2 regions of the Dorea sp. BIOML-A1 genome follow, and region 1 is predicted to be linked to the other one. Evidence: a T-box and tRNA genes for the amino acid it is inferred to sense, from the RefSeq annotation. Region 1 holds a T-box; the other holds one or more tRNA genes.
What was found. The T-box of region 1 lies ahead of GT508_RS09320 (valine--tRNA ligase). A T-box ahead of a tRNA ligase gene usually reads a tRNA of that ligase, here a tRNA-Val.

Region 1 (10,555 bases):
CAGTACGGTGCAGGGAAAAGTTGCAAAGCTTTATACCATATTATTGTCTATGCCGTGCCGTGTGGCAGCGGGAGCAGCAATCCTGATTCTTGCGGTTCTGACGATTCTACTGGGCTATCCAAGATACAGAGGTCTCTTTTCACTTGGTGTAGAAGGTCTGATCTGCGGTGTTGTCTTTGCGCCGGGAATCGGACTTATGGGAAATAAGGTACTCAGCTTACTGACGGACAGAATACTTGGACGTACGATTGATGTGAATTTGAAGGCATTCCTTTGGATGGGATGTATCTCTGCCGGAGCAGGAGTGGTATTCCTGCTTGCAGGGCTGATCGTGAGCTGGAAAGATGACAGATAAAAATCCAAAATTTTGAAGTATGGAATTGCATGTTATAAAAAGACATGTAAAGCTGCATTAAAGATTGAAGAATAGGAGCTGATTCAGACATGGAAACACAACATATCATCCACAATTTCGAACCAATCTACAATGAACATTCCAAAATCCTGATGCTCGGAACCATGCCGTCTCCGAAATCCCGTGAAGTCGGCTTCTACTACGGCCATCCAAGAAACAGATTCTGGAAAGTTGTATCGGATGTCTGTGGAGAAGCGTATCCGGAGACAAGAGAAGATAAGATTACATTTGCATTAAGAAATGGTATTGCAGTATGGGATGTGTTGGCGGGATGTGATATCAAAGGAGCAGATGATAGCAGTATCCGCAATCCACAGCCGAATGATATGAGCAGGATACTTGAATGTGCTGATATCAAAGCAATCTTTACGACGGGAACGAAAGCGTTCCAATTATATAAGAAGTTCTGTTATCCGAAGACTGGGATTATGGCAATCGGGTTACCATCCACCAGTCCGGCAAACTGCAGAACATCGTATGAGCAGCTCTATGAAGCATATTTTGAAATCAGAAAATATCTGGAATAAGGAGTCAGATATTTTCTGATTTCAAAGCAAGAGAGGATATAGTATAATGGACAATCTGGTGTTTAGTTTAAATGCAACAGTTCCCATTTTCTTAATGATGGTATTGGGACTGTTTTTCAATAAGATCGGGTGGATGGACGAAGAGTTTGCCAATAAGATGAACAAATTCGTCTTCCGGATACCACTGCCGGTATTATTATTCGGCGATCTGGCGGTCGTAGATATAAAGGAAGCGTGGGATACGAAATTCGTAATTTTCTGTTTTATTATTACATTGATCAGTATCACGATCGCAATTGGAATCTCCTGCCTGTTGAAAGACAGAAGCATTCGGGGAGAATTTATCCAGGCGGCTTACCGGAGCAGTGCGGCGCTTCTGGGAATCGCATTTATCCAGAATATCTATGGTAATTCCGGACAGGCACCACTTATGATCATAGGAAGTGTACCACTTTATAATATTATGGCGGTGGTTGTGCTGTCGTTTTTCAAACCGGGACAAAATGGTATGGATAAAGCACTGCTCAAGAAAACATTGACCGGTATCATTATGAATCCGATCATCATCGGTATTGCAGCAGGTCTGTTATGGTCAGCGCTGAAACTTCCGATGCCTGTGATCTTACATAAGGCGGTCAGCAGTATCGGCGGCGTAGCAACACCGATGGGACTGATGGCAATGGGAGCAACCTTTGATATTAAGAAAGCGTTTGGCAAGATCAAACCGACCGTGATCGCCGCATTTATCAAATTAGTGGGATTTGTAGCAGTGTTCATGCCGCTTGCGGTAGTAATCGGATTCCGAAGAGAGAAACTGATCGCAATCTTAGTCATGCTTGGTTCAGCAACCACGGTCAGCAGTTTTGTCATGGCTAAGAATATGGGACATGAAGGTGTCGTGTCATCAAGTGTAGTTATGCTGACGACGATGTGCAGTGCATTTACGTTAACGGGATGGCTTTTCATCATGAAATGTTTCGGTCTGGTGTAACTCCTTAAGAGTTTCTGAAAAATCCCTAAAATCCTTGACAAATGGGGATTCGATGGCTATCATATTCAGTAGTTTATACGTAAAGGCATTGATGAAGAGGAGTACACGTAAGTTCGTCCATACCAGAGAGAGTGATCCATCGGCTGAGAGACACTTAAGGAATACGAGACGTAGGAAGGTAGCTTCGGAGCCGGATGAGTGAACCTGAGACATATGATAAGACGGTAGTAGTTCATCCCGGAGTCGTTCCCGTTAAAGAATAAGATGAGATATATGGGAAAGAGTTTTCCTGTATAATGAAGGTGGTACCGCGACTACAATCGCCCTTTACGTAATGTAAAGGGTTTTTTCATGTAATAAAAAAATGTGAAAAAAGTGTGAAATGAGGAGGAAACTATGAGCGAAAACCTGGAAAAGACTTACAATCCCAAAGCGATTGAAGCAAAGTTATATGAAAAATGGTGTGATAACAAATATTTCCACGCCGAAGTTGACAGAAGTAAGAAACCATTTACCACAGTAATGCCGCCACCGAACATTACAGGTAAGCTTCACATGGGACATGCCCTTGATAATACACTGCAGGATATTCTGATCCGTTATAAGAGAATGCAGGGATACAATGCACTCTGGATTCCGGGAACAGACCATGCAGCTATCTCGACAGAAGTTAAGGTTACAAACCAGTTAAAAGAAGAAGGAATTGACAAGAAAGAATTAGGAAGAGAGAAATTCCTGGAAAGAACATGGCAGTGGAAAGAAGAATATGCCGGAACGATCGAGGGACAGCTTAAAAAATTAGGTGTATCCTGCGACTGGGACAGAGAGCGTTTTACAATGGACGAAGGATGTTCCAAGGCGGTAGAAGAAGTATTCATCAAATTATATAACGAAGGATATATTTACAAAGGTTCCAGAATCATCAACTGGTGTCCGGTATGTAAGACTTCTCTTTCTGATGCAGAGGTTGAACATGAGGAGCAGGACGGATTCTTCTGGCATATCAAGTATCCAATCGTTGGAACAGATGACTATCTGGAGATCGCAACGACACGTCCGGAGACATTGCTTGGAGATACTGCGATCGCAGTTCATCCGGATGATGAAAGATACAAAGACATCGTAGGAAAGATGTGTAAATTGCCTCTGACAGACAGAGAAATCCCAATCGTTGCCGATTACTATGTAGACAAAGAGTTCGGAACAGGTGCGGTTAAGATCACACCGGCACATGACCCGAACGACTTCGAAGTTGGAAAACGCCACAACCTGCCAGAGATTAACATCATGAACGATGATGCAACGATCAACGAGCAGTACGGTGGAAAATACGCCGGAATGGAACGCTACGAAGCAAGAAAAGCGATGGTAGCTGATCTGGAAGAGCAGGGATACCTGGTAAAAGTGGTTCCACATTCACATAATGTAGGAACACATGACCGCTGCCACACAACCGTAGAGCCAATGATCAAGCAGCAGTGGTTCGTTAAGATGGAAGACCTTGCAAAACCGGCGATTGAAGCGATCAAGAACGGCGACTTAAGATTCGTTCCGGAACGTTTCAATAAGATCTACCTGCACTGGCTTGAGAATATCCGTGACTGGTGTATTTCCCGTCAGATCTGGTGGGGACACAGAATTCCGGCTTATTACTGCGACGAGTGTGGTGAAGTAGTAGTTGGACACGGCGCACCGGAGAAATGCCCGAAATGCGGATGCACACATTTTACACAGGATGAAGATACACTGGATACATGGTTCAGTTCAGCACTGTGGCCATTCTCAACACTCGGATGGCCGGATAAGACAGAGGATCTGGATTACTTCTATCCGACAGATGTTCTGGTAACAGGCTATGATATTATCTTCTTCTGGGTAATCCGTATGGTATTCTCAGGATATGCACATACTGGAAAAGCACCGTTCCATACAGTATTTATTCATGGTCTGGTCCGTGACTCACAGGGACGCAAGATGAGTAAATCCCTTGGAAATGGTATCGATCCGTTGGAGATCATCGATCAGTATGGTGCAGATGCACTTCGTATGACATTAATGACAGGTAATGCACCTGGTAATGATATGCGTTTCTATAATGAACGTGTAGAAGCAAGCCGTAACTTTGCAAATAAAGTATGGAATGCTTCCAGATTTATTATGATGAATCTGGGCGATAAAGAACTGAAAAAACCGGCTGACTTTACTGTCCGTCCGGCTGACAGATGGATCATGTCCAAGTGCAACAACCTTGTAAAAGATGTAACAGAAAATATGGACAAGTTCGAACTTGGTATTGCACTTTCCAAGATATACGACTTCTTGTGGGATGAGTTCTGTGACTGGTACATTGAGATCGCAAAATACCGTATCTATCATGCAGAGGAAGATCCACAGGGGGCAAACGATGCATTATGGACATTAAAAGAAGTATTGAAAAAATCATTGAAACTGCTTCATCCATATATGCCGTTCGTTACAGAAGAAATATACAGCAAATTGGTACCGGAAGAAGAGTCACTGATGATGTCTGACTGGCCGGTATATGAAAAAGACTGGAACTTCCCAATTGCAGAGAACATTGTTGAACACTACAAAGAGATCATCCGCGGTATCCGTAACGTACGTGCAGAGATGAATGTTCCAAATTCAAGAAAAGCAACTGCTTATGTTGTATGTGAAGATGAACAGCTCGGATCAGGACTTGCAATGTTAAGTAATGCAGCTCAGAATATGGCAGCATTGAACAAACTGGTACTTCAGAAGACGACAGAAGGCATTGCGGAAGACGCAGTATCTATTGTAGTTCCGGATGCAACGGTATATGTTCCACTGGAAGAACTGATCGATTTTGAACAGGAGATCGAACGTCTGACAAAAGAAGAGGAAAGACTGACAAAAGAGATTGCACGTTCAAACGGAATGCTGAACAACGAAAAATTTGTAAGTAAAGCACCGGCTGCAAAGGTTCAGGAAGAAAGAGAAAAACTGGAAACTTATCAGCAGATGATGGCTCAGGTAAAAGAAAGGCTGGAAGGATTAAAAGCAAAACAGTCTTAAGAGAAGAAAGTTATAAATATTAAAACCTATAGACAACCATATATTTCCGCAGTTATCAGTAACAGGATAGCTGCGGATTAGATATCAAAGGGGATTATATGAAAAAATTTCAGTTAAAGAAACCGGATATCAAGGGAAAAATCCGCAAAATAAGAAATTTGAAGAAAGAGGATGTCATTGCATACTGGAAAGGCAGACATGAACGACGCGAGAGAATACTGGAAGCAAGACGTAACAGTGCATTTGCAAAGAAGATGCAGCCGGTCTATGCATTCATGAACCGATTCTCTTTGATATTTCATGCACTGCTTGCGTGCATCATTAACTTTACAATAGAAGCAATTTCCAGACATTCGCTCGTTGCTGCCTGGAACTATATGACAGGAACACCGTTGGTATTTTTGTACAATACGTTTATGATCTTCGTAACCTTTTCTATTGTATATCTGTTCAAGCGAAGGATATTTGTCCGTATCATTATCAGCGCATTGTGGATTATCCTCGGAATTGCCAACGGATATATTCTGCTAAAGAGGGTCACACCGTTTAATGCACAGGATCTTAAGATCGCAGGAGACGGAATCGCACTGATCAATAACTATTGTAATGGCTTTGAAGTCGTTGTGATCGCTATCGGAGCAGCTGCGCTTGTGGTCTGGCTGGTCTCGATGTGGAGACGCGGCGGACAGTATACAGGAAAGGTACACCACGTAGCATCGCTGCTGGGAATTGTTGTGTGCTGCATACTTTACACATTTGTCACGAATGCGGCAATAGACAAAAGAGTAGTATCTACGTATTTTGGAAATATTGCATTTGCCTATGAAGATTACGGTCTTCCATATTGTTTTTCGGCGAGTCTGTTCAATACCGGAATCAGTGAGCCAAACGGGTACACAAAGAAAAAAATGGCAAAGATCAATAAAAACGAAGAGCTGAATAAGAGCACAACAAGCCGTTCTTCCGATGAACTTCCGAATATTATTGTAGTACAGCTGGAGTCATATTTTGATGTGGCAAATGCAGAGTTCTTTACCACATCTGAAGATGCGTGTCCAAACCTGCATAATTTATACCAGAATTATTCATCCGGATATTTCAAGGTACCGTCGGTGGGAGCCGGTACGGCAAATACAGAGTTTGAAGTACTGACAGGAATGAATCTCCGTTACTTCGGACCGGGAGAATATCCATATAAGACATACTCGAAGAAACATCCGACAGAGAGTGCTGCAACCGCACTTGCCGCACTTGGATACGGGACACATGCATTGCATGATAATACAGGTAACTTCTATAGCCGTGCCAATGTCTTTAACAATATGGGATTTGATACATTTACCAGTAAGGAGTTCATGAATGTCCTTCAGACGACAGAGAACGGCTGGGCGAAGGATGAGATCCTGACACAGCATATCATGGAAGCCATGGATACATCAGATCAGGAAGACTTTGTATTCACTGTCAGTGTCCAGGGACATGGAAACTATCCGGAGACGCAGTTGATCGAAAATCCAAAGATCAAGGTTGAAGGAATTGAAGATGAAGCACTAAAAAATAAATGGGAATATTATGTGAATCAGGTCTATGAGATGGATCAGTTTGTTGGTGATCTGATCAAGGCAGTGGAAGCAAGAAAGGAACCATCTGTAGTTGTATTTTATGGGGATCATCTTCCAACCATGGGACTGAAAGCAGAAGACTTAAAGAGCCGTTATTTATATAATACAAATTATGTAATCTGGGATAATGTCGGACTTCAGAAACAGGACAAGAATATTCCTGCTTACCAGCTGATGTCAGAGATCCTGAACAGACTGGATATTCATTCCGGTACAGTGTTCAATTACCATCAGCAGAGAAAAGGAACGAAGAATTATCTTTCAGACCTGGAACTTTTGCAGTATGATATCCTGTATGGAAAGCAGTACGTTTATAACAATCATCCTCCGATCGCGGAAGGGCATATGGTAATGGGAATCCGTGATGTGTCATTGAGCAGTATTGTTCCGCAGCTTAGCAGCGGATATAGTCTGTACGGCGAGAACTTTACAAAATACAGCCGCATATATGTGAATGGAGAAAAGCAGAAGAGCAGTTTCCTGAATAATACACGTATTAATCTATCAGATACAGAATTGCAAGACGGAGATGTAATACAGGTCGGACAGGTTGGTTCCAGTGATACAATCTTCCGGATGTCCGATAAATATATTTATCAGAACGGACAGCTTGTAAAACAGGAAGGTACAGCAACCGATAAGAACAAATCTTGGGTGGATCAGGAATATGATGTTAAATAAAAAAGAACCAGAAGTGTTCACATATGAAGAGGCAGCCGCATATATCGAAGAAATCCCAAAATTTACAAAAAAACATACGCTGGAACACACAAAATTATTTTTAAAAAGATTAGGGAATCCGGCAGTGGACAGGAAAATCGTCCACGTTGCCGGAACCAATGGAAAAGGGTCTGTATGTGCATACTTACAGGCCATACTTATGGCAGAGGGGAAGAGAACCGGGTTCTTTACATCCCCTCATCTTGTATCTGTAAATGAAAGGATACGGATGGATAATGTACAGATAGATAATAAGACCTTTCTTGAAGTATTCCGTAAGGTTTTAAAAACAGTCCGCCGGATGGTGGAAGATGGAATCGAACATCCGTCTTATTTCGAATTCTTATTCGGAATGGGGATGACTGCATTTGCAGAAACAGATGTAGAATATATTATCCTGGAGACCGGACTGGGCGGAAGACTGGATGCAACAAATGCGGTTGAGAAGCCGGCACTGTCCATCATTACGTCTATCAGTCTGGATCATACGGCGATTCTTGGTGATACGATCAGGAAGATCGCAGTTGAAAAAGCCGGAATCATTAAGCCAAAAGTTCCGGTATTCTTTGACGGAAGTAATAAAGAAGCGGCAGAAGTAATCCGGACAAAGGGAGAAGAACTGGGCGTATATTGTAGAGAAGTCACGAATCATGCGTATGAAATCCGGGAAGTTCACCGGAAATATATTGCATTTTCCAGACGGAGTGCGTATGATAAAGATGTTATCTTTCAGGTGCCGATGTGCGGATGCTATCAGGCGATGAATGCAGAACTTGCACTGGAAGCGTCGGAATATCTGCTTGCGGGAGAAGAGATACATATGGACCGGTGGAAACAGGTACTTGCACAGCTTCACTGGGAAGGACGTATGGAACGGATTGGAGCACATATCACGGTAGACGGTGCGCATAATCCGGGTGCAATGCAGGCGTTTGTAGAAAGCGTAAAGGCACTGGATGAGTCTGAACGCGGTGAGATGATATTATTATTTTCCGCAGTATCGGATAAGAAGTACGATGAGATGATAGAATACCTGTGCGGGAATCTGGATGTGAAAGCATATATCGTCACACAGATCGAAGACGAGAGAGGTGTTCCGGGTGAGGAACTTGCAGATATCTTCCGCCGGTATACAGACAGACCGGTGTATTGTAAAGAACGATTGGAAGATGCCGTCAGAACGGCACTGGATAAACGGGGGGAGTCAGGAGAGATATACTGTCTTGGTTCATTATACCTTGTAGGGATGATAAAAAAGTTACTGGCAGGAGGTGCCATAGATGCTTGATTTTGAAGAAGAATTAAAGAAATTCCAGCCTAGTCTGGAAGTAGAGGAACTGGGAGATGCGATTTACCAGGATGATCTGACAGATATGACAGATCTTTTAAGAGAAGTGATCGAACAGACGAAGCAGGACGATCCACAGTAAACTGCGGCAAAGAAAAGCGGTTACGGTTCACAGGAAAGAATTCCGGAATGGAAAGTCTCAGCGCTGTACGAACAGTAACGGAAATATAGAGGGAAGTATATGGATTATACAACAAAATTGGCGTATCAGTCGAACTACTGGTATAATGACGGGCTTAAAAGAGCGAACATCCGGGATCTGACCGGAGCAATCACATCGCTGAAAAAGAGTTTACAATATAACAGAGATAACATCGCATCGAGAAATCTTCTGGGACTTGTCTATTACGGAAGAGGTGATGTGGTAGAAGCACTGACGGAATGGGTGTTAAGCAAGAATCTCCAGCCGAAAGAGAACATTGCCAATTATTATATTATAAAGATAAAAGAGAAAAAAGATGAGTTGGATCAGATCAATCAGGCGATCAAAAGATACAATCAGGCACTGGATTACTGTTACCAGCGCTGTGAGGATCTGGCTGTACTCCAGCTTAAGAAAGCAATTGAGATGCATCCGACATATGTGAAAGCATATCAGCTTCTGGCACTGCTTTACATTATGGATGAACAGTATTCCGAGGCGAGAAAGAATATCCGGATCGCACACAAGCTGGACAAGACAGATGATATCACCATGCGTTACATGCATGAACTGAATCAGGTGCGGAAGTCAAGGAATGTGCGCCTGGTCGATGATAAAGATACGGGAAAGAAGAAAAAAAGAAGACAGACGGTAACTTATAATATCGGAAATGAAACGATCATCCAGCCTGTCGCATCCGGTCTTAAGGATAATGTCGGATTGCACACAATGATAAATATTGCAATTGGTGTAGCTGTCGGAGTTGCGGTTATGGCTTTCCTGGTCATGCCGGCAGTATCTGCATCCAGACAGAGCAAGGTGAACAAGCAGACGGTGAAGTTCAGTGATCAGATTGCGACGCAGAAGTCACAGATCAGTGCACTGAAAAAAGAATTGGAAACATACCGTACAGATACCAAAGCTGCAGAGGAACAGAAACAGACTGCGGAGGTGACAAAGTCAAGTTATGAGTCACTGATGACGGTTGTATCGCATTATTCAACCGGAGATATGAGTAATTCTGCGCTGGCAGAAGAACTGCTGAAGATTAATGCAGATACACTTGGCACATCCGGAAAAGAAGAATATGACAGTTTGACAGAGAAAATTTATCCAAGAGTCTGTGAAAGCCTGTATGCAACATCCCAGAAGAATTATCAAGCGGCAAATTATGACACGGCGGTAACAAATCTGGAGCAGGTGGTACAGATGGATGAGGGATACCAGGACGGAGAAGCCATGCTTTTGCTTGCGCAGTCTTATGAAAAACAGGGTGAGCAGGATAAGGCGAATGCGTATTATCAGAAAATCATAGAAGAGCATGAGGGAACACAGGCTGCGACCGATGCACAGGAATCACTTGATACGCAGAATGCACAGAAGAGTAAGAAGAATAATAACTAGGATATGGATTGTCCTGGTATAGAAATGGCAGAAATACAAAAAGAGAAGGATATACACGTAAGAGGTGTATGTCCTTTTTTGTTTATGCACTATGCAAAATAATAGAAAGATGTAAATGGGGAGTTATAACATGAAGTATCAGGTACAGGAGAATTATCTGACTATATTTTTACCGGGGGAACTGGATCATCACAATGCGGAAGAGATAAGAAAGGAATCCGATCATCTGATTGAACATAATCATATCCGGTATGTGATCTTTGATTTTGCAGATACGAAATTCTGTGACAGTTCGGGAATCGGAGTGATCATGGGACGTTACCGTAAAA
Region 2 (10,555 bases), on a different contig from region 1:
ACTGTATTTCAGAACATATTCGATCGCACTGAGTGCCTGGCTGGTCATAGGCGTACTGCTGGGGATTGCATTCCGTGTAGATTTTACAACGTGTTTTACGATTTTTCATAAGCTGTTTTTTACCAATAATCTGTGGGTATTCGACCCGGAGACGGATTATATGATACGGATGCTGCCGGAAGGATTCTTTTCTGATATGGTGATCCGCATCAGTGAAGTGTTTGGTGGAGTGCTGCTTCTGATATGGATTGTATTGTTTTTTGGAAAAAATAATTGCAAAAAGGAAGAGAAAAAAGTTGATTAATAAGTGTGAATTATAAAAGTGTTTAGATATATTAATTGTATTAAATAATGATTGTTGTGTTATACTAACAATAGAAAATGTGTAAAAATTCATTTGTGGAGGATTACTTATGAGCAATGTAAAAAGAGTGTACGTGGAGAAAAAATCAGGATTTGATGTACAGGCAAAGGAACTTAAGACCGAGATCCGAAGCTATCTTGGAATCAAAGACGTAGACAGCGTCCGTGTACTGATCCGTTACGATGTGGAAAACGTATCGGATGAGACATTTGAGAAAGCATGTAACGGCATCTTTTCTGAACCACCTGTAGATACATTATATAAAGAAGAATTTCAGGCAGAAGAAGGAAGCAAGATCTTTTCCGTAGAATTTCTTCCGGGACAGTTTGATCAAAGAGCAGATTCCGCTGTGCAGTGTATTCAGTTTATCAAAGAAGACGAGCAGCCGGTAATCCGTACTGCGACTACTTACGTGATCCATGGTGGAAACGGAACTGTTTCGGATGAAGAATTCGAAGCAATCAAAGAGCATTGTATTAACCCTGTAGATTCCAGAGAAGCACAGGAAGAAAAACCGGAGACACTGGTTACTGTATTCGATGAGCCGGCAGATGTAAAGATCTTTGACGGATTTAAAGATATGGAAGAAAGCAAACTGAAAGAATTATACGATTCTCTCGGACTTGCCATGACATTTAAGGATTTCCAGCATATCCAGAATTATTTTGCGTCAGAAGAAGACAGAGATCCTTCTATGACAGAGATCCGTGTTCTGGATACCTACTGGTCAGATCACTGCCGTCATACAACATTCTCGACAGAACTTACAGATGTTTCGTTCGGCGATGGTGATTACAGAGAGCCGATGGAAGCAACTTATAAACAGTATATCGCTGACCACAGTGAGATTTTCAAAGGAAGAGAAGATAAGTTTGTCTGCCTGATGGATCTTGCACTGATGGCAATGAGAAAATTAAAACGTGAAGGAAAGTTACAGGATCAGGAAGAGTCTGATGAGATCAATGCATGCAGTATCGTTGTTCCGATCGAGGTAGACGGAGTGGAAGAAGAGTGGCTTGTAAACTTTAAGAACGAGACACATAACCATCCGACAGAGATCGAGCCATTCGGTGGTGCTGCTACCTGCCTTGGAGGAGCTATCCGTGATCCATTGTCAGGACGTACTTATGTATATCAGGCAATGCGCGTGACAGGAGCCGCTGATCCTACCGTATCTGTAAAGGATACATTAAAAGGAAAGCTTCCACAGAAGAAACTGGTCAGAGAAGCAGCTCATGGATATAGTTCATATGGTAACCAGATCGGCCTGGCAACCGGAGCGGTAAAAGAAATCTATCATCCGAATTATGTTGCAAAACGTATGGAGATCGGAGCAGTGCTTGGAGCAGCACCGAGACGTGCGGTTATCAGAGAGACATCGGATCCTGGAGATATCATCATTCTTCTTGGCGGACGTACCGGACGTGACGGCTGCGGCGGAGCAACAGGATCTTCCAAAGTACATACAGAAGAGTCCATCGAAACATGTGGGGCAGAAGTGCAGAAAGGTAATGCACCGACAGAAAGAAAGATCCAGAGATTATTTAGAAGAGAAGAAGTCAGCAAGCTGATCAAGAAATGTAACGACTTCGGTGCAGGTGGAGTATCCGTTGCTATCGGAGAACTTGCAGACGGACTTCAGATCGATCTTGATAAAGTACCTAAGAAATATGCCGGTCTTGACGGAACAGAGATCGCAATCTCTGAATCACAGGAACGTATGGCAGTTGTTGTAGATCCAAAAGATGTAGATGAATTCATGAAATATGCATCCGAAGAGAACCTGGAGGCAACAAAAGTAGCAGTTGTAACAGAAGATCCAAGACTGGTACTTTCATGGAGAGGAAAAGAGATTGTAAATCTTTCACGTGCATTCCTTGACACCAACGGAGCACACCAGGAGACAACGGTAGCAGTTGACATTCCGAACAGAAAAGACAGTATCCTTGTAAGAGAAGATGTGAAAGATGTAAGAGAAAAATGGCTCGGCATGTTAAAAGACCTGAATGTATGCTCACAGAAAGGTCTGGTAGAGATGTTCGACGGATCGATCGGAGCAGCTTCTGTATTCATGCCGCATGGTGGAAAATATCAGAAGACAGAGACACAGGCAATGGTGGCAAAACTTCCGGTATTAACAGGAGACTGCGATACTGTAAGTATGATGAGTTACGGATTCGATCCGTATCTGTCAACATGGAGTCCATATCACGGAGCAATCTATGCAGTGACAGAATCTATCGCTAAGATCGTAGCAGCAGGCGGTGACTACAGCAAGATCCGTTTCACATTCCAGGAATACTTCCGTCGTATGACAGAAGATCCACACAGATGGAGCCAGCCGTTTGCGGCACTTCTTGGTGCTTACAGTGCACAGCTTGGATACGGACTTCCTTCTATTGGTGGAAAAGACAGTATGTCAGGAACGTTTGAAGACATTGACGTACCGCCGACACTGGTATCTTTCGCAGTAGACATTGCAAAAGAGAAAGACATTATTTCACCGGAACTTAAGAAAGCCGGAGATAAACTTGTATGGCTTCGCATCGAGACGGATAATTACGATATTCCTGTATACGGAAAGGTTATGGATCAGTATGGTAAGTTTACTGAAGATATCCACAGCGGCAAGATCGTAGCAGCTTATGCATTAGACAGACATGGTATCGCGGCAGCAGTCAGCAAGATGGCTTTCGGTAACGGCATGGGTGTGAAGATTGAGCATAATGTAGATGCAAGAGATTTATTTGCACCGGCATTCGGAGATATCATTGCAGAAGTACCTGCAGATAAGGTGTCTGAACTTGGAATTACCTATACCGTGATCGGTGAAGTGACAGATAATGCGGCAATCGAATATAAAGATGTGAAGATCGCATTAGAAGAGGCAGTATCTGCATGGGAAGAGACGCTGGAAAAGGTATTCCCGACCAATTCCGGAGCGGAAGGACAGGACGAGAAGGTGGAGACAGGATTATATGATACATCAGATATCTATATCTGCAGCCACAAGATTGCGCAGCCAACAGTATTTATCCCGGTAATGCCTGGAACAAACTGTGAATATGACAGTGCGAAAGCATTCGAAAGAGCAGGAGCAAAGGTGATCACAAAAGTATTCAGAAATATGAGTGCATCTGATATCGTTGATTCTGTAGAAGTATTTGAAAAAGCGATCGAACAGTCACAGATCATCATGTTCCCAGGTGGATTCAGTGCAGGTGACGAACCGGACGGATCAGCAAAATTCTTCGCAACAGCATTTAAGAATGCGAAGATGAAAGAAGCGGTAGAAAAATTATTGAATGAGCGTGACGGACTGGCACTTGGTATCTGCAACGGATTCCAGGCTCTGATCAAGCTTGGTCTGGTACCAAGCGGAGAGATTACAGGACAGCAGCCGGATTCACCGACACTTACATACAACACGATCGGCCGCCATATCTCCAAGATGGTCTATACAAAAGTAGTAACGAACAAATCTCCATGGCTCAGAGAAGCAGAACTTGGCGGAGTATACACCAACCCTGCATCTCATGGTGAAGGAAGATTTGTTGCAAATAAAGAATGGCTGGACAAGTTATTCGCAAATGGCCAGGTTGCAACACAGTACTGTGATCCGGAAGGAAATATCACGATGGACGAAGAATGGAATGTCAACGGTTCTTACTGTGCAATCGAAGGTATTACAAGCCCGGATGGACGTGTACTTGGCAAGATGGCACACTCAGAAAGAAGAAATAGAAGTGTGGCAATGAACATTTACGGAGAACAGGATATGAAGATCTTCGAATCCGGAGTAAAATACTTCAGATAATGAAACAGACAGAGAGAAGAACAGAATTCTATGTATTGTGATAAATGCAATTCAGAGTGCGTTCTGTTTCAAAAAAATGAATAAAATACAAGAAAAAGCACAAAACCCTTGCAAAATCTGCAAGGGTTTTGTAAAAAGTTGCAAAAATAACAAAAAACTGTAAAAATATCTTGCCAGATACACTTGTTTGCTTTACAATAGTAAAGGACAAAGGCGTCAGGGAAAAACAGATGGCGTAAGTCATCTGTTTTTTTATAGTAAAGTATGCCTTTGAAAAGGATACGTATATTATTTAGGAGGTAGAAAGCTATGTCATATGTTGATGAAGTACTAGAGAAAGTAGTAGCTAAGAATCCTGCAGAGCCAGAATTCCACCAGGCAGTAAAAGAGGTATTAGAGTCATTAAGAGTTGTTGTAGAGGCTAACGAGGAGAAATTCAGAAAAGACGCTCTTCTTGAAAGACTTGTTGAACCTGAAAGACAGATCAAATTCCGTGTTCCATGGGTAGACGATAAAGGACAGGTTCAGGTTAATACAGGATACCGTGTACAGTTTAACAGCGCAATCGGACCATACAAAGGAGGATTACGTCTGCACCCATCTGTAAACCTTGGTATCATCAAATTCCTTGGATTTGAGCAGATCTTCAAGAACTCACTGACAGGACTTCCGATCGGCGGAGGTAAAGGTGGTTCTGACTTCGATCCTAAGGGAAAATCAGACAGAGAAGTAATGGCATTCTGCCAGAGCTTTATGACAGAACTTTGCAAATATATCGGAGCTGACACAGATGTTCCTGCAGGAGACATCGGAACAGGTGCAAGAGAGATTGGTTACATGTTCGGTCAGTACAAGAGAATCAGAGGCCTGTATGAAGGTGTTCTGACAGGAAAAGGATTAAGCTACGGCGGATCTTTAGCAAGAACAGAAGCTACAGGATATGGACTTCTCTACTTAACAGAAGAATTATTAAAGATCAACGGAAAAGACATCAAGGGAATGACAGTTGCAGTTTCCGGAGCTGGTAACGTTGCAATCTATGCAATCCAGAAAGCTCAGCAGCTTGGAGCGAAAGTTGTAACAGCAAGTGATTCTACAGGATGGGTATATGATCCGGACGGAATCGACGTTGCAGCATTAAAAGAAATCAAAGAAGTAAAACGTGCAAGACTGACAGAGTACAAGAACTACCGTCCTAATTCAGAATATCATGAAGGACGCGGTGTATGGTCTGTTAAGGTTGACCTTGCTCTTCCATGTGCTACACAGAACGAACTTCACCTTGAAGATGCAAAACAGTTAGTTGCTAACGGATGCGTAGCTGTATGCGAAGGTGCTAACATGCCTACTACATTAGAAGCAACACAGTATCTGCAGGAGAATGGTGTGATCTTTGCACCTGGTAAGGCTGCAAATGCCGGTGGTGTTGCTACATCTGCACTTGAGATGTCACAGAACAGCGAGAGACTTAGCTGGACATTCGAAGAAGTAGATGCAAAACTGAAGAACATCATGGTAAACATCTGCCACAACATGGATGATGCTGCAAAACGTTACGGAATGGAAGGTAACTATGTTGCCGGAGCTAACATTGCAGGATTTGAAAAAGTCGTAGATGCTATGACAGCTCAGGGAATCGTATAATATTTTCAAAAATGCCCCGCAGGCCTTGTGTTTGCGGGGCTTTTTTTGAATCAGATTAACGCACAGCGATTTTGATTTATTCCGGTTATAGAAGAAATTGTAGAAAAAATTTGAAAAAATCAAAAAAACAGTTGACTTTCCAAAAAACCAATGCTATACTAACGAAGTCGGTTCGAGAGAGACGACAAAATATATGGGATCATAGCTCAGCTGGGAGAGCATCTGCCTTACAAGCAGAGGGTCATAGGTTCGAGCCCTATTGGTCCCATACATTTTCTAAAATTGGTTGTGGCGGGATAGCTCAGTTGGCTAGAGCACACGGTTCATACCCGTGGTGTCGCTGGTTCAAATCCAGTTCCCGCTACTGATTATGGCGGGATAGCTCAGTTGGCTAGAGCACACGGTTCATACCCGTGGTGTCGCTGGTTCAAATCCAGTTCCCGCTATTTTTGTGCCAATGTATGCGGAACAAGCTGCCTGTGGCAGGTATGCTGCATTTCTATATATCGTAACACAGCAAGAGAGTCGGAAGTATCCGGTTCTTTTTTTGTTGTTTAATTTTATATATCGAAGTATACAAGAAAAGCGAAATCGTCTATAATACATTACATGTGATGTATAGAAACAGGAGGGATAGGAATATGGTACCAAGAAGCAGTTTGATCATTCGTTCGCTTGCAGGGGCGTATATAACTTATCTGGGAGGAAAACTTTTAGTGGATTCGCTGAAGAATCATCCAGACAATTATGTGTTTTATGCGGGAGCCGGGGTTGTTTTTGTGATCATAGGAATCTTCTGGCTTGGAAAATATGGTTCAAAGCTTATAAAAAAGGAATATCAAGATGACAGTGTGATGGGACAATTAAAAGATAAGGAAGAACAGTCAGAAGAAGCAGAAACAGAAGAAGCAGAAACAAAGGAAGGAGAATAATATATGCGTGTAGGTATGGGTTATGATGTACATAAATTAGTAGACGGAAGAGATCTGATACTTGGCGGAGTAAAGATCCCTTATGAAAAGGGACTTCTTGGTCATTCGGATGCAGATGTATTATTGCATGCGGTCATGGATGCACTTCTTGGGGCGGCGGCGCTTGGAGATATCGGAAAGCACTTTCCGGATACCGATCCGGCGTACAAGGGAGCGTCCAGCATAAAACTTCTGGAAGAAGTAGGAAAATTAATTGATGAAAAATTATATGTGATCGGCAATATCGATGCAACGATCATCGCACAGCGTCCGAAGATGGCACCGCACATTGAACAGATGAGAAAAAATGTGGCAGAAGCACTGCACATTGAAGTTGAACAGGTGAACATTAAGGCAACAACGGAGGAAGGACTTGGATTTACCGGAACGGGAGAAGGTATTTCTTCTCAGGCAATTGCAAGTCTGGATACGATTGCTAATTACAGTTACAGAGTCGGACCGGCAGAAGGCGGATGTGCCGGATGCGGCGGATGTATGAAAGCGCAGGACAGATAAGAAACTTGTTGGGAAGGAAAATCAAAATGAAAATAAGAAAACTGGAAACAGGAGAAAAGCTGAATACAAGAAAACTGTACGAAGAAGTGTTTTCAGAAGACAGCAAAGACTTTGTTGACTATTATTACGAAGAAAAAGTAAAAGACAATCAGATTTATGTGGTAGAAGAAGACGGGGAGATACAGGCGATGCTGCATCTGAATCCGTACGAACTTGCAGTAAACGGCAGCAGAAAAGACGTGAATTATATTGTCGCTGTTGCAACGAGAAAATCATATCGGAAACGTGGCTTTATGGCAGGAATGTTGAAACAGGCGTTAAATGATATGTATGCAGATGGAGAGACATTTACATTTCTGATGCCGGCATCGGAGAGCATCTATCTGCCATTTGATTTCCGGACGGTGTATGAACAGAATCGGGCATATTATGATCCGGAAGCGGAAGTGGAAGAAGGTACAGATGTGACGGATGCCTCAGTGGAAGATGCAGAAAAAATGGCTGTTTATATGGAAGGCAGGCTGTCGCAGTCGTATCAGGTCTACGCAAAAAGAAATACAACTTATTATGAACGTCTGATCAAAGAATATGCAAGTGACGGAGGGGCGTTAAAGATATATAAAAAAGAAGGAGCGGTCACAGATATTAAGATCGCAGCAGAGGCTGAAGAAGTAGATGGGGAAAAACCTAAGATTATGATCCGTATCATAGATGTCAGACGGATGCTGATGTCTTTGAGACTCAAAACATTTATGGGAACATGTTTTACGGTGACAGATCCGGTTATCAAAGAAAATAACCGATGTGTCATGATTACGGGGACAGAATTTTCGGGAGTGATGCTGATGGATGGAAAGCCGGAAAACAGTGAAGGAACACTCACCGTAGCGGCGCTTACGAGCCTTGTATTCGGTGTGAAGACCGCAGAAGAAATCTGTGCGGACGGTGATGCGGTCATGTCGGATCGAATGAAAGAAGAATTAGATAAGATCATTCCATTGTCACAGATTTATCTGAATGAAACGGTATAAAGAAGAATCTTTTGTTTTTCTTTAGAATTTTCTGAAGTCACCCTTAAGAAATACCGGATAGGATGATAATAACAGAGGAAAAAGCTGGAATCAGGAAAAGGATGAAAAATGTGATGGAGATGAATCATGTACTGGTCGTAGAAGACGACAAGGAAATCAGGGAAGGCGTGGAGATATATCTGAAGAGTCAGGGCTATGAAGTATTTCAGGCGGCTGATGGTGCAGAAGGACTGGATGTTATAGAAAGGGAAGATATTCATCTGGCAATCGTGGATATCATGATGCCGGTAATGGATGGAATCTCTATGGTCGTAAAACTCAGGGAGAAGTATGATTTCCCGGTGATTTTTCTTTCTGCAAAATCAGAAGAAGTGGATAAGATCATGGGATTGAATATGGGGGCTGACGATTATGTGACAAAGCCATTTACTCCGATGGAACTGCTTGCCAGAGTCAATTCACAGCTTCGCAGATACCGCAGGTTTATGGAACGGCTGGAGGATAAGAACGAAAATTCCAGGATCCATACGATAGGCGGACTGGAAATCAATGAGGATAATGTAGAAGTCACAATTGACGGTGAAACGGTAAAGATGACTCCGATTGAGTATAAGATCCTGCTGCTTCTGGTGAAGAGTCCGGGACGGGTATTTTCTGCGGAGGAGATCTACGAAAGGGTATGGAATGAACGTGCGGTCAATACAGATACGATCATGGTGCACGTCAGAAATATCCGCGAAAAGATAGAGTTGAATCCAAGAGAACCAAAATACTTAAAGGTGGTGTGGGGCGTTGGATACAAAATTGAAAAACAGGCGTAAACTGGGACTTTTTCTTGCTGCTGTGACGATACTTGGAGCAGCGTTTTTCATGATATATAATTATCATACGATATATAGAAAAGCAGTCAGTGAAGCGCAGAAGACTTATACAACTTCACTTTCGGACAGGGAATATCTGGAAAGTTTTCTGGAATTCAGTTATGTCCTTTATAATCAGGAGATATCATCCAAGACAGGAGAAGCAAAAATGTCTCAGGAGGAGATCCGTGATGCTGCAGAAGTATGGATGGAAGATTATGAAGCGTTATATCCATATCTGGATTACAGGATTGAGGATGGATCAGGGGCAGTCCTGGGACGAAGCACAGCGAATACCGGAAAGGGTCTGGCAGATGACAGTTTCAAAGAATATGCATTTGGTATGGTACTGACTTATGATGAACACGGAGATCTGGATGTAAAAGTTGTAAAGAGCAGTGAAAAGACAACGCAGAGTATTGCTCTCAGAAAGATTATAGATAACTGGAGTGAGACGGTTGAGGATGCCGCCGGCGGCGAATTGAAGACGCCGAAGAACCGTACATATATCTATGGAATGAAGAAAAATGGAATTGAACAATATCTGAACCAATGGTACTGGTTCGGGGATGAAGCGCCGAATGATGCATGGTATATGATGCTTGCCTGCATGGCAGCGGTAGGTGTGGCAGCATGGATTCTTGCACAAAGTGATACGCTGGGGATTGGCGGCAGAAAGCTTTTTCAACAGCCGTTTGAGATTGTTTTTATCGTTGCGGTAACAGGACTGGGACTTTTGGACAATAAGCTGAACTGGATTGTAACAAGGACGAAGGGAAGGCCCGGGGCGATGGATGCCGCAATCTGGATTGCAGCATTTGCTGTCACATACTGGGCAGCAAGCTGTGTCAGTGAAATACAGAAGACTGGTGTCAGAAAGTATGTTACAGAGCGGACGCTGTTGTGGCGTATGTGGAAAACGCTGAGGAAAGAAGCTCCGGCAGCAGCGGAAAGAGTCGGACGAGACAGCGGAAGATTGTACCGGAAAGTGAAAGAAATGGCACACAGGCTGTATCAGACCATTACAGATATCGACTTTACAGACAAAAGCAGTAAGGCAATTCTGAGGATTGTGCTTGTGAACTTTATCATTCTGGCAGTGACGAGTATTTTCTGGTTTTATGGAATTATGGCACTGATCATATATTCGGTAATTCTATACTTTATTTTGAAGAAATATTTTAATGAAATAAAGAAAAACTATCACAGACTGTTAGAAGCGACAAATGAGATTGCCGATGGAAATCTGGATGTGGAGATTGATGAAAATCTGGGGGTGTTCGAGCCGTTTAAAGAAGAGATTGAGAAGATACAGACCGGATTCAAGAAAGCGGTGGATGAAGAAGTGAAAA

Region 2: it encodes a tRNA-Val, which carries the amino acid that the T-box ahead of GT508_RS09320 (valine--tRNA ligase) is inferred to sense. The anticodon was not compared.

Annotation. Positions count from the first base shown of each region.
Region 1 covers NZ_WWSA01000021.1:24,284-34,838, reverse strand. The annotation lists gene GT508_RS09335 (hypothetical protein) at 1-355, shown strand, start outside; gene GT508_RS09330 (DNA-deoxyinosine glycosylase) at 445-942, shown strand; gene GT508_RS09325 (AEC family transporter) at 989-1,933, shown strand; T-box leader at 2,013-2,264, shown strand; gene GT508_RS09320 (valine--tRNA ligase) at 2,330-4,990, shown strand; gene GT508_RS09315 (LTA synthase family protein) at 5,089-7,293, shown strand; gene GT508_RS09310 (bifunctional folylpolyglutamate synthase/dihydrofolate synthase) at 7,280-8,620, shown strand; gene GT508_RS14445 (hypothetical protein) at 8,613-8,762, shown strand; gene GT508_RS09305 (tetratricopeptide repeat protein) at 8,862-10,226, shown strand; gene spoIIAA (anti-sigma F factor antagonist) at 10,357-10,555, shown strand, end outside.
Region 2 covers NZ_WWSA01000018.1:6,459-17,013, forward strand. The annotation lists gene GT508_RS08360 (TIGR01906 family membrane protein) at 1-304, shown strand, start outside; gene GT508_RS08365 (phosphoribosylformylglycinamidine synthase) at 414-4,181, shown strand; gene gdhA (NADP-specific glutamate dehydrogenase) at 4,491-5,825, shown strand; tRNA gene GT508_RS08375 (tRNA-Val) at 6,021-6,093, shown strand; tRNA gene GT508_RS08380 (tRNA-Met) at 6,116-6,189, shown strand; tRNA gene GT508_RS08385 (tRNA-Met) at 6,198-6,271, shown strand; gene GT508_RS08390 (hypothetical protein) at 6,467-6,757, shown strand; gene ispF (2-C-methyl-D-erythritol 2,4-cyclodiphosphate synthase) at 6,761-7,312, shown strand; gene GT508_RS08400 (GNAT family N-acetyltransferase) at 7,339-8,343, shown strand; gene GT508_RS08405 (response regulator transcription factor) at 8,457-9,164, shown strand; gene GT508_RS08410 (HAMP domain-containing sensor histidine kinase) at 9,136-10,555, shown strand, end outside.